2 regions of the Streptomyces sp. 7R007 genome follow, and region 2 is predicted to be linked to the other one. Evidence: riboswitches for the same ligand, from Rfam matches in the RefSeq annotation. Region 2 holds a riboswitch; the other holds the start of a gene.

Region 1 (4,206 bases), on a different contig from region 2:
GGTCAGCAAGGCCGCCGCGGCGGCCGAGGCGCTCACCATTCCGCCGCCACTCAGCAGTCGCCGCCTGGTCAGCCCGTTCAGGCTGAGCGTGTCGACGGCCCTTTCCACCTGCGGATCGATCTTCTTCATGATCACTCCGGCGAGTTCGCCACACGCTGCCCGGTATTTCGAACGGCGTTCGGCCCATTTGGTGGGGCTGAACGTAGAACTGGCCTGATAGGTCGTCAAGGCCCTGAGTGAACTACGGTTTAGTCAATATTCGTACGTGGATCGTTCACCCCTCGATGCCTGCGCCGGGTTTATGTCGCCAGCGGTCCGGGGCTGGCTTTGGCCTCCGGATAGTGCCGGCGGAGCACGGACAGGCCGAGCGCCGCTCGTCGTACGCGCTCGCGTGCGGTCGCCACGGCCAGGTCGGCAAGGTGCGCTCCGGAGGGATACAGAGACGGCGCGTTCCGTACCGTGAACTTGAGGTGGACAGGAGCCGCCACGCGCACGAGGGCCGGGATCTCGTAGTAGCGGACCACGCCGCCGAAGTCGTCGGCGCCCTCCACATAGACGTCCAGAGGCGCGTCGACTGCTCCCCGGATCGCCGCCATCTGGGCAAGAGTGAGATCGATCGGCAAGTTGATCGTGGTGACCCCGAGGTCCTCGAGCACCCGTGCCGCCGCAGGATTGGCCGTCGGCATCGATATCGACGCCTTGATCTCCAGCTCCGGCGGCAGGTCGCCGGACTGCCGCATTCGGCCGAGCACCCACAGTTGGCCGATGTCTGCCACCAGGACGCTGCGCACGCCGAGGTCGCAGCCCCGGATGACGTCCTCGACGCCGTACGCGAGTTGGTCGGCGCCGCGCAGCACCGCGGCTGCACCGCCACCCGCGGCGGACGTGGCCTGGATGCCGATGTCCCAGCCGCCGCGTGGTCCAACGAAGAGGCAGACCTCTACCTCGCGTTCGCGGCCGAGAGCCACCATCTGCTCGATCTCCGAGTCGGCGAGGAGCATCATGCCACTGCCCTGGCTGATGCGATGTATCCGGATCCCGTGCCGCTCGGCCTCATCCATGACCGCTTGGAACGGCCCCGGGCCTTCGACCGACGGGATCTCCACCCGGTACTGCGCGCCGTCCGGGAATCGCTTGTCCGAGTCGGGCAGTTCCCCGAGGTCCCGCTCCGGCAGACCGAGTGCGGACAGCGACCGCCGTGACCTTTCCATGCCGTCCATCCGGACTTCCCTTCGATCGATATTCCGAACACTGTTCGGCATCGCTGCGCTTGGACGGTAGGCAGCCAACGACGAGCCGTCAACGGTCCGCGAAGCCAGCTTGGAGCGGGCCTCCGGGGATGTCACACATCGCACCCCACTTGCTCCGTCAGGACGCCGGGCCAGCAGTCACAGGGGTCAGCAACTCGGTGTGGTGCCGCATCAGACGACCTTCGCCCTGTCGGCGTCCCTGGCCCGGGTCAGAGTGGAGTCCTTCGTGGTACGTTCCTGCCGCCGTGCACTGCTGCGAACCGAGGAGGTGAGACCGATCAACGCTTTGACAGGTCGGGCCTTCCTCTCCCGCATGGCCTAGGGAGTGCCCGCAGAGGCATCCCGAAAGGCATCACCCGCTATGCGCTTCATCTCTGAGATGTCGTCCGACGGCGTCCGCGAACAGCTCTTCACCCTCGGCGACGTTCCTGGCGTGTTGTGGACGCCGGAAGGTGCCGTCGCCACTCGCCCGCTCGTCCTGATCGGACACGGTGGCGGCCAGCACAAGAAGGCTCCTGACGTCCTGGCTCGTGCACGCCGCTTCGTGACCGCATGCGGTTTCGCGGTCGTGGCGGTCGACGTTCCGGCCCATGGCGACCGGCCGAAGGTGGCAGAGTACGACCGGATCGCGACTGAGAACCAGGCTCGCGTGGAAGCCGGTGAAGAGTTGGCCCCGCTGATCGCCGGCTTCCATGCGCTCGTGGCCCGCCAGACCGTGCCGGAATGGCAAGCGGTCCTGGACGCGGTTCAGCAACTCGAGCACGTAGGCGCCGGCCTGGTGGGCTACTGGGGGGTCTCGCTGGGATGCGGACTCGGTGTGCCGTTCGTCGCTGCCGAACCGCGGGTCCGCGCGGCGGTACTGGGCTTGGGCGGGATGCTGGCGTCGGCCGAGGCCGCCGCGCGGATCACCGTCCCCGTGCAGTTCTTGGTGCAGTGGGACGATGAGCGGGTGCCGCGAGTCCAGACCTTTGCGTTGTTCGACGCCTTGGCCTCGACCGAGAAGACGTTGCACGCCAACCCCGGCAAGCACGGGGAGATCCCTGCCTTCGAGATGGAGAGCACGCTGAGGTTCTTCGCCCGGCACCTCGGCTGATACCGCCGCCCGCAGTCCGCGACGCGCCGATCGGGAACCGCATCCCGATCGGCGCGTTCACTGACACTGGTCGGCATGGCCGGCAGAGTTCAGGCGGGGCGGCTCGACACATCGACGATGACGAGGGACAGCGCCTGCTGCGGAGCATCCGCAGAGGCACTGGGCCAGTGGTGACATGGCGCCGGGCCCATAGGGTCCTGCTGTCCACGCAGGGCATGCCGGTGAGCGAAGATCGCCGAGGTGTCGTTCACGCTGCCCGAGCGGCGCGATAGTCGGCAAGGCTGTCGCCGACCCGGTCACACTCGGCGAGCGTGCCGTCGAGCAGGACGTGCTCGGGAGCGGTCTCCCCGGCGGCAGGCTACGGCCCGCACGGTCAGATCCATGTGTGCGCGCAGGCGATCGGCTGTGAAGGCATTCCGGGACAGAGCGGTTGCGTAGTGGTTTTCCGGTGAAATGACGTCACTGCGGGAGGCGGGCCTTCGCAGTTCGCTTCCCGGCCCAGCACGCTGGTCGGGTGTGAGCATGCTGCGTCTACTACAGTTCAGCGTGGGCCGTGACTGGCGCTGAGGTGGAGCACCACCGGGGAGCGGTCTGACGAGACGTCGTTGCCGTGCGCCTGGGCGAGTGGTCAACAACGCCTGGAAGGCAACGATGTCCGCGACTCAGACGGCCCAGCTCATGGATGGCACCAGCCTCGCCAAGCGCATCGTCGACGAGGCCGCTGCCAAGGCAGCGGAGATCTCACGACGCACGGGGAGCAGTCCCTGCCTGGCGACGGTGCTGGTGGGAGAGGATCCCGCGTCGGCCACGTACGACCGCATGAAACGAGCGCGGTGCGCGAAGGCCGGCATCCAGTCCCGGCATATCGCTCTGCCCGCCACCACCACGACCACCGAACTGATCGACACCCTCACGGACCTGTCCAGCGATCCGCAAGTACACGGCATCCTGCTCCAGCACCCCTGCGGCCCACACATTGACGAGCGGGCGGCGTTCGAGGCCATCGCTCCGGAGAAGGACGTCGACGGGGTCACGATGCATTCCTTCGCCGCGATGAGCTTCGCGCTGCCGGGCTTCGTGTCCTGCACACCGGGCGGGATCATGCGATTGCTGGAAGCGTACGACGTCGAACTCGCCGGCAAGCGCGCCGTCGTGGTGGGGCGCAGCGCGATTCTGGGTAAACCGGCCGGGATGCTTCTACTCGCCAAGGACGCGACGGTGACGTACTGCCACTCCCGCACCGCTGACCTGTCGGCGATCGTCCGGGAAGCGGATGTCGTCGTAGCAGCCGTGGGACGACCTCGGCTGATCCACGGTGAGGACATCAAACCTGGCGCGGTCGTGATCGACGCCGGCTACAACCCGGGCAACGTCGGAGACGTGGACTACGACACCGCCCTCGCCCGAGCTGGTCTGATCACTCCGGTTCCCGGTGGCGTTGGGCCGATGACCATTGCCGTCCTGCTCGCGCAGACCGTGGAAGCCGCCGCGAACCAGCTCGGAGTGCGGCATCGCTGACGCATCGCCGGCCCAGAGGCGTGGTCTGCGGATGCGTCAGCCGGTCTTGGCGGGTTCCGCAGCCCGGGCGCGGATGGCGGCGAGGCGGTAGGAGTCGGTTCCCGCCTCGATGCTGGTGCCGTTGAAGGTGAGCCGGTCGACGAGGGCCACGCAGAGACGCCCGCTTCTCATCGGCGGCTACGACCAACTCATTGACCAGCTTCGCAGCCAGTGTGGAGCGGACGTGGTAGCCCTTCATGGCGGCCTCGGTGCCCCGGGCGACCAGCATGTGGACTTGACGATGCCGCAGTCTCCGATCAGGCAGAGTGGCCGGCTCTGTGCGGCCCACTCGCAGGAGGCGAGTGG
Region 2 (4,206 bases):
CGGCCCCGAGCGGTCTGGATCCACACGGCGGCCGACGTGTCGCAGACGCCGAACGGCTACTGGCACCGCGCCGACGACCCGGACCGACTGCGCACGTTGCTGAAGAAGCTGGGCGTGATGGGCAGGGCCTCCGCGAACGGCTACCCGGGCATCTTCCCGGCGCCCTGGCAGTCGGCGGGGACGGACACGGCGGCCTCTCCGGACGCGGACGCGGGGACGGCCACGGTGGCAGCGGGGACGGCCGCGACGGACACCGGCACCGACTGGTGGGCCAACTGGTGGTGGGCCGTGCCGGGGCTGGTCGTGGGGGTGGCGGCCGGTGCGGGAGGCGCCGGTCTGATACGCCGCGCGGCGGCCCGGCAAGGTGCCGGACCGCCGCCGGATGAGCCACGACAGGAACTCGTCGACCTGTGAGAGTCGTGGATCTCTTTGACATCTCGGTCGTGGATCTTTGACAACTCAACAGAGAGCGTTCCGCTCGGGCGCGGGCGGTCAGCCCAGGTCGATCTCCGGGTAGAGCGGGAAGCCGGCCACGAGGTCGGTGGCCCGGCGGGAGATCTCGTCCGCGATCTTCGGGTCGAGGACGTGCTGGGCCTTGGAGGGGGCGCCCGACTTGGTGGTGCCCGGCTCGGCGGTGGTCAGGACGCGGTCGATCAGGCCCGCCACCTCGTCCATCTCCGCGGTGCCCAGGCCGCGGGTGGTCAGGGCGGGGGTGCCGATGCGGATGCCGGAGGTGTACCAGGCGCCGTTCGGGTCGGCCGGGATGGCGTTGCGGTTGGTGACGATGCCGGAGTCGAGCAGGGCCGCTTCGGCCTGGCGGCCGGTCAGGCCGTAGGAGGTGGCGACGTCGATCAGGTTGAGGTGGTTGTCGGTGCCGCCGGTGACCAGGGTGGCGCCGCGGCGCATCAGGCCCTCGGCCAGGGCGCGGGAGTTGTCGACGATGCGCTGGGCGTAGTCCTGGAAGGAGGGCTGCCGCGCCTCGGCGAGGGCGACGGCCTTGGCGGCCATGACGTGCGGGAGCGGGCCGCCGAGGACCATCGGGCAGCCGCGGTCGACCTGGTCCTTGAGGGAGTCGTCACACAGGACCATGCCGCCGCGCGGGCCGCGCAGCGACTTGTGGGTCGTGGTGGTGACGATCTGGGCGTGCGGGACCGGGTCGAAGTCGCCGGTGAGGACCTTGCCGGCGACGAGGCCCGCGAAGTGCGCCATGTCGACCATGAGGGTGGCGCCGACCTCGTCGGCGATCTCGCGCATGATGCGGAAGTTCACCAGGCGGGGGTAGGCGGAGTAGCCGGCGACGATGATCAGCGGCTTGAACTCGCGGGCGGAGGCTCGCAGTGCCTCGTAGTCGATCAGGCCGGTGGCCGGGTCGGTGCCGTAGGAGCGCTGGTCGAACATCTTGCCGGAGATGTTCGGGCGGAAGCCGTGGGTGAGGTGGCCGCCGGCGTCGAGGGACATGCCGAGCATGCGCTGGTTGCCGAAGGCCTGGCGCAGTTCGGCCCAGTCGGCCTCGGTGAGGTCGTTGACCTGGCGGGCGCCGGCCTTCTCCAGGAAGGGGGCCTCGACCCGGTCGGCGAGGACGGCCCAGAAGGCGACGAGGTTGGCGTCGATGCCGGAGTGCGGCTGGACGTAGGCGTGGCGGGCGCCGAACAGCTCGCGGGCGTGCTCGGCGGCCAGCGACTCCACGGTGTCGACGTTGCGGCAGCCGGCGTAGAAGCGGCGGCCGACGGTGCCCTCGGCGTACTTGTCGCTGAACCAGTTGCCCATCGCCAGCAGGGTGGCCGGGGAGGCGTAGTTCTCGGAGGCGATCAGCTTGAGCATCTCGCGCTGGTCGTGGACCTCCTGGCCGATGGCGTCGGCGACGCGCGGTTCGACGGCGCGGATCACGTCGAGTGCGGCGCGGAAGGCGGTGGACTCGGTGGAGAGGGAGTCGGCTGACATGAGGGACCTCCGGACGTCGGCGTTCAGCGTTCACGGTACGGCCCAGGCGCACGGCACTCACTCGCTCGGGCCGCTCCCCGATGGTCGGTCCCATCCCAGCGCGCCAGTCACGGCCCGCCGGCCAGCCTACCGGGCGGGCCGAACGGCCCAGCCGTCCCGTCCACCATGCGGGCGACGACGGCCCGCTCGGCACCGGGTGGTGAGGGCGCCTTGGGCACGGGGGCCTGGGCCGGCCGGCTCTAGGCGGTGGGTGGGCGGGGCCGGGAGACTGAGGGCCGTATGTCCGTATGAGGCGCTTCACGAGGGGCTTGTCCGTCATGGGTGAAGCCGGGTGGGGAAGGGCGGACCGCCGGGGGTTGCTCTACCGGGGCGGTGACGTCGAGGAACTGCACGCACTGGTGAGCGCGCGGTTCGCGCCGCACCGGCTGACGGTGCTGGACGAGCAGCCGGTCGACGGGCGGTTCCGGTGCGCGCACGAGGGGGCCGTCGGGCTGTACGAGCTGGGGTACGGGGCGGGTGTCGAGGTGGTTCCAGGGGAGCTGCCGGACTTCTACAACGTGCACGTTCCGCTCGCCGGCGCCGGTGCCGTGACCGCAGACGGGGTGACGCTGTCGTCCACGCTCAGCATCGTCAACCCCGGTCAGCGGCTGTCGATGCGGTGGAACGGCGAGACGCTGAACCGCGTGCTGATCATTCCCCGGCAGACGGTCGACCGGGCGCTCGCGCTGCGGCTCGGGGAGTTTCCGTCGGCACCGCTGTTCTTCGCGCCGGTGCTGGATCCGCGGGCGGGGCCGGTGCGGGCGTGGCTGCGGGTGGTGGAGGCGTTCGGCGAGTTCACGGACTCGGAGCTGGCGGACCGTTCACCGCTGGGCGCCGGGCATTTCGAGCAGGTGCTGGTGCACGGTCTGCTGGACGCGCAGCCGCACCTGCTCAGCGATTCGGTGGCGGGCCGGGGCCCCGCGGTGCTGCCCGGTGCGGTGCGCCGGGCGGTGGACTTCTGCGCCGAGCACGCCCATGAGCCGATTTCCGTGGCCGACATGGCGCGGGCGGCGCGGGTGAGTGTGCGGAGTCTGCGGCAGGGGTTCCGTACCCATCTGGCGACGACCCCGCTGGCGTATCTGCGCCGGGTCCGGCTCGATCTCGCGCACCGCGATCTGCTGGCCATCGCCGACAGGCGGGCGGTGGGGACGGTCACCGATGTGGCGCTGCGCTGGGGGTTCGTGCATCTCGGCAGGTTCACCGGGCACTACCGGCAGGCGTACGGGCAGACGCCGTCGCAGACGCTGCGAGGGGTGGGCCGGGGGTCGGGGACCCCGGCGGGGACGGGCCGCGCTATCCACAAAGGTGTCCGTTTCCCGCCGTAATCGGATAGCAGGGTGGTGCGGGCACGGAGGATGCTGGGGGCCTGCCGCCCGGGTCGTTGAGGTTCGGGGGAGCCGAGCCGGGCGGCAGCACACTCCCCTCCGGGCACTCCCCTCCGGACACCCCCCTTCGGGCACCCCCCTTCGGGCATCCGCCTTGGGGTATCCCCCTTCAGGCATCGGCCCGGAAGCCGCCGGCTCAGTGGATGACGTGCGGCACGAAGCGCGCGTACTCGTCCGTGACCAGGCCGGACGACTCGCGGATGCCGAGTCCGGCCGCCTCGTTCTCGACGACCCAGGCGCCGAGCACCACGTGGTTGCCGTCGAAGGCGGGCAGGGGCGCCAACTGCTGGTAGCAGCACGCCTCTTCGCGGATTACCGGGTCGGCGCCCGGTTCGTGGACCGTCACGCCCGCGCCCTCCCGGCCGAGGAGCGGTTTGGCGACGTAGCCGGTGGTGTGCGCGAGTGCGCGGGGGCCGTCGAGATGGGCGGGGAGCAGGTTGGGGTGGCCGGGGTAGAGCTCCCAGAGGACCGCCAGGAGGGCCTTGTTGCTCAGCAGCATCTTCCAGGCCGGTTCGATCCACAGGGTGGAGCCGGTGCCGCCGCCGTTGTCGAGGGTGTCGAGGACGTGGCCGGCGAAGGGGTCGGTGGTGAGCCACTCCCACGGGTAGAGCTTGAAACAGCTGCGGATGAAGCGGAGTCGGTTGTCGACGAAGCGGCCGGAGAGGGCGTCCCAGCCGATCTCCTCCATGGAGATCCAGTCGGTGTCCAGGCCGGCCTGCTCGGCGGTCTCCTTCAGGTAGGCGACCGTCATGAGGTCCTCGCCGAGTTCGTCGGCCGAGGAGTGGGCGAAGTAGAGGGGGCTGCCCGGCGGGAGGAGGGCGGCCTGGTGCTTCCAGGCGGC

Evidence for each region. Region 2 has a riboswitch for ZMP and ZTP ahead of ACYF6T_RS06050 (glycine hydroxymethyltransferase). Riboswitches for the same ligand answer to the same signal wherever they lie in the genome.
Region 1: it holds a riboswitch for ZMP and ZTP, as region 2 does, so the genes downstream of both, ACYF6T_RS40795 (bifunctional 5,10-methylenetetrahydrofolate dehydrogenase/5,10-methenyltetrahydrofolate cyclohydrolase) here and ACYF6T_RS06050 (glycine hydroxymethyltransferase) in region 2, are expected to answer to the same signal.

What each region holds. Positions count from the first base shown of each region.
Region 1 covers NZ_JBTWMV010000068.1:18,124-22,329, forward strand. Annotated here, with positions in the region: gene ACYF6T_RS40770 (substrate-binding domain-containing protein) at 1-228, opposite strand, end outside; gene ACYF6T_RS40775 (U32 family peptidase) at 300-1,220, opposite strand; gene ACYF6T_RS40780 (dienelactone hydrolase family protein) at 1,612-2,343, shown strand; partial or broken gene ACYF6T_RS40785 (hypothetical protein) at 2,391-2,607, shown strand; partial or broken gene ACYF6T_RS40790 (IS5/IS1182 family transposase) at 2,606-2,689, opposite strand; ZMP/ZTP riboswitch at 2,887-2,972, shown strand; gene ACYF6T_RS40795 (bifunctional 5,10-methylenetetrahydrofolate dehydrogenase/5,10-methenyltetrahydrofolate cyclohydrolase) at 2,995-3,861, shown strand; partial or broken gene ACYF6T_RS40800 (ATP-binding protein) at 3,898-4,203, opposite strand.
Region 2 covers NZ_JBTWMV010000003.1:212,381-216,586, forward strand. Annotated here, with positions in the region: gene ACYF6T_RS06045 (hypothetical protein) at 1-414, shown strand, start outside; gene ACYF6T_RS06050 (glycine hydroxymethyltransferase) at 493-1,941, opposite strand; ZMP/ZTP riboswitch at 1,975-2,062, opposite strand; gene ACYF6T_RS06055 (AraC family transcriptional regulator) at 2,259-3,305, shown strand; gene ACYF6T_RS06060 (glutathionylspermidine synthase family protein) at 3,502-4,206, opposite strand, start outside.